4 regions of the Kitasatospora paranensis genome follow, and region 3 is predicted to be linked to each of the others. Evidence: riboswitches for the same ligand, from Rfam matches in the RefSeq annotation. Region 3 holds a riboswitch; each other region holds the start of a gene.
What was found. A riboswitch is a leader RNA that binds a small molecule or an ion and turns the genes downstream of it on or off. The one in region 3 is predicted to bind cyclic di-AMP.
Positions count from the first base shown of each region.

Region 1 (3,670 bases), 2.2 Mb from region 3:
GGCTCTCCAAGAACCCGGTGCACCACAGCGAGCAGGCGCACCGGGCCGGCCGGGTCGGCATCCCGGGGGAGCGGCAGGCGGACCTCATGACCCACCTGCTGAACATCGACCCGCCCGACCACACCCGGCTGCGCCGGCTGGTGTCCAAGGCGTTCACCCCGCGCCGGGTGGCGGAGTTCGAGCCACGGGTGCAGGAGCTCACCGACCGGCTGATCGACTCCTTCGCGGAGCGCGGCTCGGCCGACCTGATCCACGAGTTCGCCTTCCCGCTCCCCATCTACGCGATCTGCGACCTGCTGGGGGTGCCCGCCGAGGACCAGGACGACTTCCGGGACTGGGCGGGCATGATGATCCGGCACGGCCGCGGCCCGCGCGGCGGCGTGGCGCGGGCGGTGAAGCGGATGCGCGGCTACCTCGCCGAGCTGATCCACCGCAAGCGCGCCGACCTCGGCGACGACCTCATCTCGGGCCTGATCAGGGCGAGCGACCACGGCGAGCACCTCACCGAGAACGAGGCGGCGGCGATGGCGTTCATCCTGCTGTTCGCGGGCTTCGAGACCACCGTCAACCTGATCGGCAACGGCCTGTACGCGCTGCTGCGCAACCCCGGCCAGCGGGCCCTGCTCCAGGCCTCGGTGGCCCGCGGCGAGAGCGGCCTGCTGGAGACCGGCATCGAGGAACTGCTCCGCTACGACGGACCGGTGGAGCTGGCCACCTGGCGGTTCGCGACCGTCCCGCTGACCGTCGGCGGGGTGGGGATCCCGGCCGGCGACCCGGTGCTGGTGGTGCTGGCCGCGGCCGACCGCGATCCGGCGCGGTTCTCCGACGAGAACACGCTGGACCTCGCCCGCACCGACAACCCGCACCTGGGGTTCGGACACGGCATCCACTACTGCATCGGCGCGCCGCTGGCCCGGCTTGAGGGGCGGGCGGCGCTGGCCACCCTGCTGACCAGGCTGCCCGACCTGGAGTTGGCCGCCGACCCGGACGAACTCCGCTGGCGGGGCGGTCTCATCATGCGCGGGCTGCGGGAACTGCCGGTGTCCTTCACGCCCTCCGGGGGCTGACCCGCCGCCGGACGGCCGGCGCGCCGGGAGCGGCCGGCGGCCGTCCGCTGCTCCGCCCGGGGGCGTGTCGACCGGGCGCGTGTCGCGGCCCGCCCGAAGGGCCGTCAAACCGGACAAATCAGCCTCGTTCGTGGGCGATAATCGGTTCGCCGTAATTCTTGCGTGATAGTGGCGATATGAGCTTGTGATTGGTCGTTCGATCTGCCTACTCTCCGGATCGGCCCGCAACCGCGGGCCGCGGCCGCGGAACGCCGAATCCTGTCCACCGCGCGCCGATTCGACGGAACAGACCCAGGACAGGGGCGGGGGACCCACGTTCGTCGCCGTCCCCACGGCTAGGGGTGAAGCCGCGTCAGCAGGTCCCCTCCTGCGGCCGCGGCCGGGCCAAGCCTCCCGGTCCGAACCCGACAGCTCACCTCGCAGGCGTTCGGAGAGGGACTTCCCATGCTCTTCACCGGACCTGGCCGCCACCGCCGTCGCACCTCCGCCGAGAAGGCGGTCGCCGTGGCGGGCGTCACCGGCGTCGGCCTCGCCCTTCCGCTGCTCACCGCCGCCGGCGCGTCCGCAGCACCGGTCTCCACCTGGGACAAGGTCGCCCAGTGCGAGAGTGGCGGGAACTGGGCCATCAACACCGGCAACGGCTTCTACGGCGGCCTCCAGTTCACCGCCGGCACCTGGAAGGGCTTCGGTGGCACCCGGTACGCGGCCTTCGCCCACCAGGCCAGCAAGGGCCAGCAGATCGCCGTCGCCGAGAAGGTGCTCGCCTCCCAGGGGCCCGGCGCCTGGCCGGTCTGTTCCAAACGCGCCGGCCTGACCCGCGGCGGCGGCTCACTCGCGAAGGCCGATTCCGCCGAGGGCGCGAGTACCGCGGCGCCGCGCTCCGGCGCCGCCCCGCAGTTCCCCGGCCGGGGCGGCTGGGACGCGGACGACCGGGTGTACTGGTACCAGAAGGACGGTGCCTGGTATTGGACGGCGCACCGGGAGATCTACCAGCGGTACGCCGCGGCCGCCGACCTGCCGGAGGGCGTGGAGGAGGCGTCCGACACCGGGCCGGACACCGGCTCGCGGGCAGCTGACCCGTCGGACGCCGGCGGGCAGACCCTGCAGGCGGCGCCGCTGCCGGAGACCGGCCGCGGAACGTACACCGTCCGGCCCGGTGACACCCTGTCGGGGATCGCCGTCGAGCGGGACGTGCCCGGCGGCTGGCAGCAGCTCTACGCGGCCAACCGCGCGACCGTGGGCGCCGACCCCGACCTGATCCTGCCCGGGCAGGAGATCGAGCTGGGCTGACGGCCGCCCGGCCTCCCGGTCGCGGCCCCGGCGCCGCGGCTGCGACCGGGAGGTCCGGTTTACGATCCTTCAGGTGAACTACCGGCGAGTAGCCGGGCCACACGGTGAGACAGGGCCATGCCCGGCATGGCCCTGGGGCCCCGTGCGGTTAGGCTCTGGTCGTAACGACTCACATCCGCTTCCGCTAGGAGATGCTTCGTGCCGTCCATTGATGTCGTCGTAGCCCGTGAGATTCTCGACTCTCGCGGCAACCCCACCGTCGAGGTCGAGGTGGGTCTCGACGATGGCAGCACGGGCCGTGCCGCCGTCCCGTCCGGTGCGTCCACCGGTGCTTTCGAGGCGCTGGAGCTCCGCGACGGCGACAAGAACCGCTACTTCGGCAAGGGCGTCGAGAAGGCCGTCCTCGCCGTCATCGAGCAGATCGGCCCCGAGCTGGTCGGCTACGACGCCACCGAGCAGCGCCTGATCGACCAGGCCATGCTCGACCTGGACGCCACCCCGGACAAGTCCTCGCTCGGCGCCAACGCCATCCTCGGCGTCTCCCTCGCCGTCGCGCACGCCGCCTCCGAGGCCAGCGACCTGCCGCTGTTCCGCTACCTCGGCGGCCCGAACGCGCACGTCCTGCCGGTGCCGATGATGAACATCCTCAACGGCGGCTCGCACGCGGACTCCAACGTCGACATCCAGGAGTTCATGATCGCCCCGATCGGCGCGGAGTCCTTCTCCGAGGCCGTCCGCTGGGGCGTCGAGGTCTACCACACGCTCAAGGGCGTGCTGAAGGAGCGCGGCCTGTCCACCGGCCTCGGCGACGAGGGCGGCTTCGCGCCGAACCTGGACTCCAACCGCGAGGCCCTCGACCTCATCGTCGAGGCCATCAAGAAGGCCGGCTACACCCCGGGCAAGGACGTCGCGCTCGCCCTGGACGTCGCCGCCTCCGAGTTCCACAACGACGGTGCCTACACCTTCGAGGGCAAGGCGATCTCCTCCGCCGAGCTCATCGACTACTACGCCGAGCTCGTCGCCGCGTACCCGCTCGTCTCCATCGAGGACCCGCTGGACGAGTCCGACTGGGACGGCTGGAAGGCCATGACCGACAAGCTGGGCGACAAGGTCCAGCTCGTCGGTGACGACCTGTTCGTCACCAACCCGGCCCGTCTGGCCCGCGGCATCGAGACCGGCACCGCCAACGCGCTGCTCGTCAAGGTCAACCAGATCGGCTCGCTGACCGAGACCCTGGACGCCGTCGAGCTGGCCCAGCGCAACGGCTACCGCTGCATGATGTCGCACCGCTCCGGCGAGACCGAGGACGTCAC
Region 1 is NZ_BAABKV010000001.1:5,037,627-5,041,296, forward strand. It holds gene ABEB13_RS24275 (cytochrome P450 family protein) at 1-1,067, shown strand, start outside; cyclic di-AMP (ydaO/yuaA leader) riboswitch at 1,344-1,507, shown strand; gene ABEB13_RS24280 (transglycosylase family protein) at 1,512-2,357, shown strand; gene eno (phosphopyruvate hydratase) at 2,556-3,670, shown strand, end outside.
Region 1: another riboswitch for cyclic di-AMP. It lies ahead of ABEB13_RS24280 (transglycosylase family protein); the one in region 3 lies ahead of ABEB13_RS34305 (transglycosylase family protein).

Region 2 (3,670 bases), 4.6 Mb from region 3:
CTGCAGGCGCTGCTGCTGCGCCTGCGCGGCGTCGGCCCGCTCGGAGGACTGCTCCGCCTCGTCGTACAGCCGGTCGACCCGGGCCTGCACGTCGGCCGTCCGCAGGGCCGGGTCCGCGGGGGCCGCGGGGGCGCCGTACGCGCTGCCCCCGACGGTGACGCCCAGGGCGGTGGTGGCCGCCGCCGTGAGCACCAGGGCCCTGGCGATGGTGTGAGCGCCCGGCAGGTGGGCGCGGAGGTGCGCGGTCATGCGGCGGCGACTCCGTTCGGGCGGCCGGACGGAGGCGCCGCCCGGGACGGACGGCGTCCTCGCGAACGTCCGGGGGCAGACGTTAGCGAGTCGCACCGATCTAGTCCAAACCCCTCCATCACCGAATATCTGACCACCAATCGGACATTCGGCCGGACCGGGGCCGACGTCGCAGGCCGGACGCAACGCGGACGGGTCCGGCCCCCTGGAGGGGACCGGACCCGCGACAGGCCGAGCCGGTGCGTCAGATCCGCACGATGGCCGTGATCGGCATCATCGTGGCCGAGGCGTACTTCACCACGGTGCCGGTGTGCGGCGCGTGGATGACCTGCCCGCCGCCCACGTAGATCGCGATGTGCCCGCCGCCCTCGTAGACGACCAGGTCGCCGGGGCGGGCGTTGGCGACGTTCGTGCCGACGCTGGTGCCGGCGTGCCACTGCTCGTCGGCGGTGCGCGGCAGCGAGACGCCCGCCTGGCGGTAGGCCCACTGCACCAGGCCGGAGCAGTCGAAGGTGCTCGGGCCGGCGGCGCCGTACACGTAGGTGGCGCCGATCCTGGTCTCGGCGGCGGCGAGCGCCTTCACGGCGGCCGAGCCGGACGGCAGGTCGAGCGGGGCGCGGACGGTGTCGCGGGACGCCTTGTCGGCGGCGTTGCGGGCATCCGCGTCCGCCTTGGCGGCGGCCGCCGCGAGCTCGTCCTTCTCCTTCTGGGTCAGCGTGTTGAGGAGGGCGGTCGCCTGGGCGAGCTTGCCCTGGATCTCCTCCTTCTGCGCCTTCAGGTTCCGGGTGGTGGTGTCGAGCTCGGCGAGCTTGTGCTCGGTGTCGGCCTTCTGCGCGTCGAGCTTGGCCTGCTCCGACTTGAAGGTCTTCAGCGTGTCGGCCTGGGTGGCGCTCATCCGGCTCGCCGACCCGGCCTTGTCCAGGAAGTCGCCCGGGTTGCTGGAGAGCATCAGCTGCACGGTGGGCGAGATGCCGCCGTCGCGGTACTGCTGGGCGGCGACCTCCGCGAGCCGGCTCTGAACGCCGTTCACCTCGCCCTGCTGGCGCGCCACCTGGTCCTGCAGCTGGGTGACCTGCTTCTGCAGGTCCTGCTGCTTCTCGGTGGAGGCGTTGAACGCTTCGGTCGCGACCTCGGCCTGCTGGTTCAGCTGGTCGACCTGGGCCTTGACCTGGTCCTTGGTCGGCGCCGGGGCGGCGTGCGCGGCACCCGCCTGGGAGGAGATGGCGACGGCGGTGGCGGCGGCGGCAGTCAGGATCGAGGCGCGCGTGCGGCCGACGGGCTTGGGACGACGATGGGACGCCACGAAGGCGGACTCCTTCTTCCTCACACCGCCTACCGGGTGAGCTGACGGGTTCGGGCCGGAAGCATGCCCTACGACGTCTCACCGCCCGCCCCTGCGGTGCGCGGCTGGCCGCACACCGGCCGGCGCGGCCGACCTGACGCCGATTCACCCCGGGGGAACGTGGTTCCCCGGCTCCGTTCGACAGCACCCCCGGCAGGGGCCTCCCCGTAGGCAGTGGGACTGCCCAGCTGTGTCGCGGACTCGGCGGCGACCCCCGCCGTCACCCGGGTTGGGCGATCTTCTGTGCGGTGGTCAGTGGGATGACCCTAGTAACCGATCCGTGATCCGTTCAAATCCTTGTCGGAAAAATCTCGGATCCATGGCCGATTTTCTGTGCGGTCGCGACCGTCCGTGACGGGAAATCCACCGTCAGCTGACGGTTTCTCATCATACGAGCACAAAAGAGAACGCCCGGAACGTGTCGCAGATCACAGAAGGATCTCGGCGCGTCCGGGCGTGTCACGCGGCGTCAGAACCGCGGTCGGGAGGGAATGTCCGCTTTTGCCCCGAAGGGTCAGATCCGGCGGATGGTCTTGATCGGCAGCAGGTCGGCCTGCATGGTCTTGACCACGTCGCCGGTGTGCGGGGCGTGCACGACCAGGCCGTTGCCGATGTACATGCCGACGTGGTGCGCGTCCGAGTAGTAGATCACCAGGTCGCCCGGCTGCGCGTTGGCGATGTTGGTGCCCACGTTGACGCCCACGCTCGCCTGGGACTGCGAAGTCCGCGGCAGCGAGACGCCGGCCTGGGCGTACGCCCACACCATGAGGCCCGAGCAGTCGAAGGTCGAGGGGCCGGTCGCACCCCAGACGTACGGGTCGCCCTGGCGGGTCAGCGCCGCACGGACGGCCGCACCGGCGTAGCCGGACGCCGGGGGCAGCGTGGAGGGGTCGACCCGGCTACCGCCGCGCGAGGCGCGGTCGCCACCCAGGACGGCCGCCCGCTGGCTGGCCGTCAGGGTGTTCAGCAGCCGCTGGGTCTCGGCGAGCTTCTGCTGCACCTGGGCCTTGGTGTCGTTCAGGGTCTGCGTGGTCTGGTCCAGCTCGGCGAGGATGGCCGCGGCCTCCGCCTTCTGCTGGTCCAGCCGGCGCTGCTGGTCGCGCAGCGACTTCAGCGTGGAGGCCTGGGTGTCGGTGGCCTGCTCGTTGCTGGACGCCTTGTCGAGGTAGTTGTCCGGGTTCGAGGAGAGCATCAGCGCCACGGTCGGGTCGATCCCGCCGGTGCGGTACTCGTCGGCGGCCACCGCCGACAGCCCGGAGGCGACCTCGTTCAGCTGCGCCTGGGTCCGGGCTATCTGGTCCTGCAGCTCGGTCGCCTGCTTCTTCAGCTGGTCGCCGCGCTCCTTGGCACCGTCGTACTTCTCGGTGGCCTGCTCCTGCTCCTGCTGCAGCTGGTCCACCTGGACCTTGACCTCGTCCACGGAGGGCTTCGCCGGCGCCGCGTGGGCGCTCGCCTGGGCCGACAGGGCGACCGCGGTCGCTGCGGCAGCGGTGAGCACGGACACGCGTGCGCGGCTCGGCTGCTTGGGACGGCGGTGGGAGGCCAAGGGTCTAGCTCCTTCTTCCTGCTGGACTCACCCGAACGAGTGGATGTCCGGAAAATAGGTTTGACGCCAGACCCTAGTGAAGATCCGCCCGCTACGCCACTCCCGGAACCCCTCGATCCGCACCCCCGAGCGGGATTTCACGACCTCGACACATCGGGGCCACCCGGCCCGCCCGCGCGTCAGGGCCGGGCGAGCCGGTTCAGCAGCAGAATCGAGGCCACCGGGCGCGCCCCGGCCTTGCGGACACCGTCCGCGACCTCGCGGTCCGTGGACACCACGACCACCGGCCGGCCCTGCGGCTCGGCCCGCACCAGACGCCGGATCAGCTCGTCCGCGGTCTCCCCGGTGCGGCTGAACCGCACCCGCACCCGCGCGGCGGCGCCATGATCACCGGCACGTCCAGGTCCTGCCCGTCGAAGACACAGGTCACCTCGGCCTGGGTGCGCTGCGCCAGCATCGCGAGACCGCCCAGCAGGCGCAGCCGCTGCTGCTCCAGCGGCAGCGTCGGATAGCCGCTCTTGGTCACGTTGTAG
Region 2 is NZ_BAABKV010000001.1:2,638,433-2,642,102, forward strand. It holds gene ABEB13_RS12950 (C40 family peptidase) at 1-249, opposite strand, end outside; gene ABEB13_RS12955 (C40 family peptidase) at 494-1,552, opposite strand; cyclic di-AMP (ydaO/yuaA leader) riboswitch at 1,563-1,748, opposite strand; gene ABEB13_RS12960 (C40 family peptidase) at 2,106-3,137, opposite strand; partial or broken gene ABEB13_RS12965 (NYN domain-containing protein) at 3,317-3,670, opposite strand, start outside.
Region 2: another riboswitch for cyclic di-AMP. It lies ahead of ABEB13_RS12955 (C40 family peptidase); the one in region 3 lies ahead of ABEB13_RS34305 (transglycosylase family protein).

Region 3 (3,670 bases):
GGCCGCGATACGACGGCTGGGGCGGGGGCGGGACACGTGCGGCTCCTAGGGTGGGGTGGCGCCGGAACGGTACGAGGGGAGCGCCGTCGGGGTGGAATCACACATGGGAGCGCTCCCATATCTGCGAGGCAGTTCTATTCCGCCACTGCCGCACCCGTCAAGGCTTTGCGCAGCCTTCGGGGCCTTCTCGACCTCCTCGGCCTGATCGGCCGCCCGGGTTTCGCGGCTTCCGCCACCCTTGCGCCAACTGACGGACCATCAGGCGGATGGTGTGCGCGCAGGGGCATGCCGCGGGCGTCCGGGCACGGGCGTCAGTCGGGCGGGCAGCACGGCGGCGCCGACCGGCTCGGTCGGCCGAAGCGGGCCAGACAGTGCCACACCCGCTTGAGCGCCTGCGGGTCGTGCCGTCCGGTGTTGGCGGCGTCGCCGAGGATCCGCGGGTCCAGCAGGCCGTCCTGGGCGATCCGGGCGCCGAGCGCGACGAACTCCGGCCCGCGGTAGTCGGGATGGCGCCGCAGGTGGTCCACGGTGAGCCGGAACCCGGGGTGCCACTCGACCGGGAACGGAAGCCGGCCGGCCGCCGTTTCGACGGCCGTGCCCCGGTGCCCGGGATCGAGGACCAGCGCCTCGACGTCGCCCGCGAGCCGCACGGGGCCGTGGACCTGGGCCTCGACGTAGTCGTCGAGGGTGTCCCGGTCGTCGGCCTCGGCCAGTGCGACGAGCGAACAGCGGTCGGCCACACCGAAGTCGGCAGGCTCGGCGGCGCTGTCCGGGTAGCAGAGGGTCGTCCGGGCGAGTGCCTCCGGACGCAGTCGGAGGTGTGCGGACCCGAACCGGGGTGCGGCCCCGAACGGGGAGCGGCGGAAGTCGAGGGCGCCGTAGACCGGCCGTTGGTGGGCGGCGGCGTTGTCGTAGGCGCCGCCGAAGATCCGGTTCTCCCAGCGCCACCGGTCGCCGCCCGGGTGGGCAGTGAGGCCGCCGTTGCTGGTCCCGGTGACGAACTGGGAGTGGTAGACGCCGTCGTCGGCCAGCCGCTCCAGGATCGGGCGGCCGTCGGCGGTGCGGTCCGGGTGGAAGTTCAGGGTGATCGACAGGGCCGGGTCGAGCGGGCCGCCGCGGGACAGCGACGCGACGTGCCGCAGGGCCCGCTCGTGCGGCGCGAAGGAGGTGTCGGCACTCATCGGCGCAGTATGCCGGAGGGCGCCGCGCCCGGCTGCCGATTTTCTCGGCCCTGCTCGGCCCTGCTCGGGCGTCCGTGCGGGCCGGGGAGCACGCGCCGCGGCCCCGGTCCGGATGGTGCCGGAGCCGGGGCCGCCGCGTCGTCGGTGCCGCGGTGCTGCAGCGCTGACTGCTACTGGATGTCGAGGACCTGGCCCGGGTGGATCAGGTCGGGGTTGTCGCCGACGGTGCTCTGGTTCTGGTCGTAGAGGTGCTTCCAGCCGCCGAGCTTGTGGGTGTCGGAGATCCCGGAGAGGGTGTCTCCGGGGGCGACGGTGTAGGAGGTGGTGTCCGGGGCGGTGGCCGGGGCCGGCAGGGCCGTGCCGTCCGTGGTGGTCGGCGTGCCGGTGGCGGCCGTCGGGTCCCCGATGGGTGCACCCGGCGTGGTGCCCGTCGTGCCGGTGCCGGTGCCGGTGCCGGGAGCGGTGGTGGTGGTGCCGGTGCCGGTGCCCGGGGTGTCCGTCGTGGTGCCCGGGGCGGGCGTGCCCGGCGCCGGGGTGGTCGTCGTGGTCGGAGCGGGCGTGGCGCTGCCCGGTGCGGGGGTGCCGGTGGTGGGCGCCGGGGAGGCCGTGCCGGTGTTCTGCTCGTAGACCTGCTGGCTGGTCGTCCAGTACCAGGTGCCGTTCGCCTGGTACCAGTACACGCCGGTGGCGGCGTCCAGGCCCTGCATGCCGGGGAAGACGGGGGCGGCGCTGCCGCGCTGCGTCGGGACGTCCGGCGTGGTGGTGACCGGTGCCGACGGCGTGCCGGTGGTCGCCGGTGCGCTCGGCGTCGTGGTGGCGGGCGCGCTCGGCTGGGCGGTGGCCCGGCCCTCGCCGGTCAGCCCGGCGCCAGTGGCGCAGCTGCCCCAGACGGAGGCGCCGCGGTCGGCGAGGATGCGCTCGGCGACCGCGATCTGCTGCTCCTTGGTGGCGTGGTCGGGCTCGGCGGCGTACGCGTCGCCACCGTAGGCGACCCAGGAGCGAAGGTCGATCTGGAGGCCGCCGTAGGCCCCGTTGCCGGTGTCCTTGGACCAGTTGCCGGCGCTGGCGCACTGGGCGACCGCGTCCCAGGTGGTGGGCGCGACGGCGTGGGCGCCGGTGGCGGTGAGCAGTGGCAGGGCGATTCCCACGCCTGCCACGCCCGCCGCAGCGACGGCGCGCTCGGTCTGGGTGGGGCGGCGGTGGCGGCCGGAGCCGATGAAACCCATCGAGTTCCCTCTCCGCACGCCTGCGAGGTGAGCTGTCGGGTTCGGACCGGGAGGTGGCCCGGCCGCGCGAGGCGGCTTCACCCCTAGCCGTGGAGGACGGCGTGGTACGTGTGGGTCCCCCGTCCCTGCCCAGGGTCTGGTCGGTGACCCGGTGACGCGGTGGGCAGGGTTCGGCGTGCCGCGTTTCGGGCGCCCGTGCTGTCGGGCTGCTCCGGAGATTAGAGGGAATGGTGCCTCAGTAACAAGCTGGCATCCCGACAATCACACAACCATCACGAGTGATCGGTTGGCTCGCGCCGTCCGCAGGGCGGCGCGCGCCCGGTCGGGGCGGGCCCGCGGTGGCCGGAGTGCGGCCGGCGTCCGGCTGTTGCAGGGCTGCGGCGCAGGTGGCGCGGCCCGTGGGCGGCCCGCCCGGGCCGACGGCCGACCTTTCCTGTCGTGTCCGCGACGGTTGGCCTCTCCGCCTTTTCCGCACAAAGGCCGGAATGCGGTGTCCGGAATTCCCCGCATTGTGCCGGGGGTGGCGGCGGGAATTCACCGGTCGGCGCCGGGAGCCTTGCGAACAGCGGATGATCATGGCACGAACGGCGGGTGTCCGTGGACGGTTCGTGGGCCGACTCCGGCGCCCCGCGCCTCGTCCGCCGTCCGGCCGTCGGCCTACCGCGGGCCCGGGGGCCGGACCGCGGCCGGGGTGTCCTCCGCCGTGATCGGGCGTGCGCCGGGAGTGATCGGCGAGGGCAGTTCGTCCCGTCCGGTCAGGTACCGGTGCACCGCGGCTGCCGCGGCACGGCCCTCGGCGATGGCCCAGACCACCAGCGACTGGCCGCGCCCGGCGTCACCGGCGACGAAGACCCCGTCGGGGCCGGCCGCGAAGCCGTCGTCCCGGGCGAGGTTCCCGTGCCCGTCCAGGTCGAGGCCGAGCTGGCGCACCAGGGCGGTACCGGGCTCCGGGCCGGAGAAGCCGAGGGCGAGCAGGACGAGGTCGGCCTCCAGGGTGTGCTCGGTGCCGGGCAGTGGGGCGCGGGTGCCCGGCGCCGCGTCGGCGATCCGCACGGCGGAGACCCGGCCCCGGGCGTCCGTGTCGAAGCGGACGGTCGCCGAGGCGTAGCACCGGATGTCCGGCCCGTCGCCGTCCGCCGGCTGCCGGCAGGCGCAGGCCTCCTCGTGCGAGGTGGTCTCGTGGTGCACCTTGGGGTGCACGGGCCACGGCTGCGCGCCCGGGCGGCCGTCCGGCGGCCGCGGGTTGATGTCGAGCTGCCGGAC
Region 3 is NZ_BAABKV010000001.1:7,209,021-7,212,690, forward strand. It holds gene ABEB13_RS34295 (glycoside hydrolase family 6 protein) at 1-36, opposite strand, end outside; gene ABEB13_RS34300 (DUF3626 domain-containing protein) at 312-1,181, opposite strand; gene ABEB13_RS34305 (transglycosylase family protein) at 1,352-2,407, opposite strand; cyclic di-AMP (ydaO/yuaA leader) riboswitch at 2,409-2,560, opposite strand; gene ABEB13_RS34310 (glutamate synthase subunit beta) at 3,065-3,670, opposite strand, start outside.

Region 4 (3,670 bases), 4.1 Mb from region 3:
CAGGTCAGCCGAGGTAGTGCTTGGCCACGGCGGCGGCGATCGCGGAGACGTCGAGTCGGCCGGTGCCCGCGTTGGTGCCGTCGTTCGAGCCGACCGTGTTGTCGCCGCCCGCGTTGAAGATGTCGCTGCCGGCGACCTGGTTCTGGTCGCCGATGACGATCGTCCGGGTCTGGCCGGCGGCCTGGGCGGTCGCGATGCCGGGAAGGCAGGCGGCGCCGGCGAGGGCGAGCAGAACAGCGGTGCGCGTGAGGCCTCGGTACATGTGGATCCCTTCCGCGACGGGGTTGTCGTGTCTGCGACGCTAGGTCGCCACCACCCCGCCGCACCGGCGTTGGGCCGGTCGGGGGCGTGTCGAACGAGTGAGCGCAGCTCGAACGCGGGTGGCCCGCCCGCCCCGCCCGGAGACAGCCGGCGCCGGAGGGCGGGATCGGCTGCCGGCCGGTCAGGCCCCGCCCTGCCGGGACGCGATCACGGACCGTCCGACAGCCGGCTGCGGAGACCAGGGCCGCGGGGAAGGGCGCAGGAGCAGGGTCCGGGCACGGCCGAGGCCCGGACCGCAGGGAGCGGTCCGGGCCTTCGGGCTGTGGCGGTGCGTCAGACGCGGACACCGTGGGCGGCGAGGTAGGCCACCGGGTCGATGTCGGAGCCGTACGCCGGGCCGGTGCGGACCTCGAAGTGCAGGTGCGGGCCGGTCACGTTGCCGGTGGCACCGGAGAGGCCGATGACCTGGCCGGCGGAGACGGTCTGGCCGACCGAGACCTTCAGGGCCGAGAAGTGGGCGTACTGCGAGTACTTGCCGTCGGCGTGCTTGATGACGACGTTGTTGCCGTAGGCGCCACCCCAGCCGGCCTCGACGACGGTGCCGCCGGCGATGGCGTGCACGGCAGTGCCGGTGGAGACGACGAAGTCGACGCCGGTGTGGTAGCCGCTGGACCAGTTGGAGCCGGCCTTGTGGTACGGGGTGCCGAGCGGCGCGGAGACCGGGGCGACGTAGCCGGAGGCGGCGACGGCGGGCTTGGCGGCCTCGGCCGGCTTCGCGGCCGGGGTGGTGGCGGCGGCCTTCGGGGTGGAGGTCTGCGGCGCGGCGGCCTTCGGCGCGGCCGGCTTCGGCGCGGCGGGCTTCTGGGCCGGGGCCGGGGCGGCGGCCGGGGCCTGCGCGGCGGCGGCCTGGCCCGCGAGGGAGAGCTGCTGGCCGGGGAAGATCAGGTTCGGGTTGCCGCCGATGACCTGGCGGTTGTCCTGGTAGAGCTTGTGCCAACCGCCGTCCACGTGCTGGGCGTTGGCGATCTTCGACAGGGTGTCGCCGCCGACGACCTTGTAAGTCGAGTCGGCGGACTTGGCGGGGGCCTGCGCGGCGGCCGGGGCCGCGGCGGCCGGAGCGGCAGCGGCGGGGGCGGCGGCCTTGGCGGCGGGAGCGGAGTGGGCGCTGGCGGCGGTGGCCGGGATGGCGATGGCAGCAGCAGCAACACCGGTGGCGACAGCGAGACGGGTCAGACGGGTGCCCAGAACGGACATGGGGGTGATCCTCTCCTACGCCTACGAGGTGAGCTGTCGGGTTCGGGCGGGAAGATCGCCCGGTCGCGAAAAGACGCGACTTCACCCCAAGCCGTCCCGGAACTACCGGGCGCGGCACTTACCTTGGGTCCCCCGCTCCTGCCGTGCACAGATTGTGCGTGGCCCCGGACGGCGGCAGGACTCGGCGTTCCGCCCGGTGGCCCGCCCGGTCGATTGGCCGGGCAGGCTCCGAGGAAAACCGATCGAGCACGTTCGAAGCAAGCCCCGGCCCTTGGAGGGCCCTCGGCGATCACCCCCGGCGTGACTCTCCGCCCGCTCCCGGTGGACGGAGAGCGTCCGCCGCAATGACCGCATGTGTCCGGATCATGGCGTTTCGCCGATTTCGTACACCCGGCGTGCGCGGTCGGTCGCGGGCGGGCACGGATCATGCACACGCCGGTGACACTGGTCACCCCGGGTTCCGCGGAGGGGTTTTCGGGGAACCGCGGACCGCCCCGCGGCGTCGGCCCCGGATGACCGGCGGAGCGGCCGCGCGCCCGGTGCCCGGCCCGTCCGAGCCGGCCGATAGCCTCACTGCCGTCCGACTGTTCGACCGTTTTCGAGCCGGCCCCCGGGGTCGGACGTGGAGTGAGGAGCACCGGGGTGCGCCCGCAGGACAGGCTGGACGTGATCCAGCGCAGTGTGGTCCGTGAGATGGCGCGCTACGGCCTGCGCTTCACCGTCGAGGGCAGCGTGGTCCGCGGACCGGGGCGGACCGCGGTCGCGGTGCGCGAACACCCCGGCGAGGGCGGCCAGGGCGGCGCCGGGCACGTCGACCTCGGCTACGTCCTCGAACTGGGCCGGGCGGACGGCCCCGTGGTCTGGGACTGCACGGCGGGGCTCGGCCGCACCGAGGAGGAGCAGCTGGACAGCGCCGTACGGATGTGGGCGACCACGACGGCGGCGGCCGTGGTGGAGTTCCAGGAGGGGCGCGGGGAGCACGGCGACCACTACGGGACGGAACTGCTGCCCGGCTGGCAGGCCGTACAGGGCCCGGCGGCGGTGTTCGGCTTCGGCAGCGAGCGGCTGGCCGACTGGCTGGCGGACCACCAGGTGCTGCCCCAGCTGGCGGCGGCGCTGGCCCCGGAGCTGGCCGGGCCGCTGCCGGCCGGGGTGACCGGGGTGAAGCTCTTCTTCGGCGGGCGGCTGGGCGAGGACGTGGCGGAGGTCCGGATCGGCGGCGAGGTCGCGGAACGTGCTTCGGCCGCCCTGCGCGCGCTCGCCTGGCCGCGCGGCGAGCGGCTGTGCTGGGCCCGGCTGTTCGTCCTGCTGGTGCCCGAGGGCATGCCGGGACCTGCGCAGGCCGACCCCCGCGCGACTGCGGCGCCCTCCGCCGGACCTGCCGGGCGGTGGTCGGCGGAGCCGGGACGCGGCGGGCTGCTCGGCCGCTGGCGCCGGGCGCGCGCGGAGCGCCGCCCGTCCTGACCCGGCGCGCCGGACACGTCCGACCCGGCCCGGGCCTGGTGGCGGCCCGGACGGCCGGTGGCACGTCCGACCGCCGGTCGGTCAGCGGCCGGCGGTCAGCTGGCGACCGACGAGATGGTCTTCGCCAGCTGGTTGAGGAAGTCCTGGATCGGCTTGGCCGCCGTGGACTGGCTGACCATGAAGCCGAAGAGCGCCGCGATGATCGCATGGCTCATCTTCAGCTGCTTGTTGCGGATGAAGATGACGACGATGACGCCGAACAGGAACAGCGCGGAGACGGAGAAGGCCACCCGGATTCACTTCCTCAAGCTCTGGCGGGAGTTCGCGGCGGAACCCCGTGTCGAAGCCGGCCTGCGGCCTGCGCCGACCGTCCCTGAAAACTCACCGGTCGGTCCCGCCGTCATGGTGATGCCCCGCCGCGCCGTACCGCATGCCGCCTGCCGCACGCGCTGCCCCCCATCCCCCGGCCATGACCGATCCACCCGGACTCAGTGTGGTCGTTCGTGCCGACTGCGTAAAGGACTTGCCGGGAGCATGGCGCGAAGATCCTGCCATCTGAGACGAATTCCCGCCGACCGAGACGATAGCCGAGGCCGCCTGACGGTGCGTCGGCGGGGCCCGGCCCACGGTCTTCGGAGCGGCCCTGCGGCGCCCGGCGGGCCGGTGATCGACTCGTGTGGGACGCCCGAGG
Region 4 is NZ_BAABKV010000001.1:3,080,376-3,084,045, forward strand. It holds gene ABEB13_RS15065 (hypothetical protein) at 5-262, opposite strand; gene ABEB13_RS15070 (M23 family metallopeptidase) at 595-1,515, opposite strand; cyclic di-AMP (ydaO/yuaA leader) riboswitch at 1,521-1,684, opposite strand; gene ABEB13_RS15075 (DUF6348 family protein) at 2,158-2,979, shown strand; gene ABEB13_RS15080 (hypothetical protein) at 3,075-3,269, opposite strand.
Region 4: another riboswitch for cyclic di-AMP. It lies ahead of ABEB13_RS15070 (M23 family metallopeptidase); the one in region 3 lies ahead of ABEB13_RS34305 (transglycosylase family protein).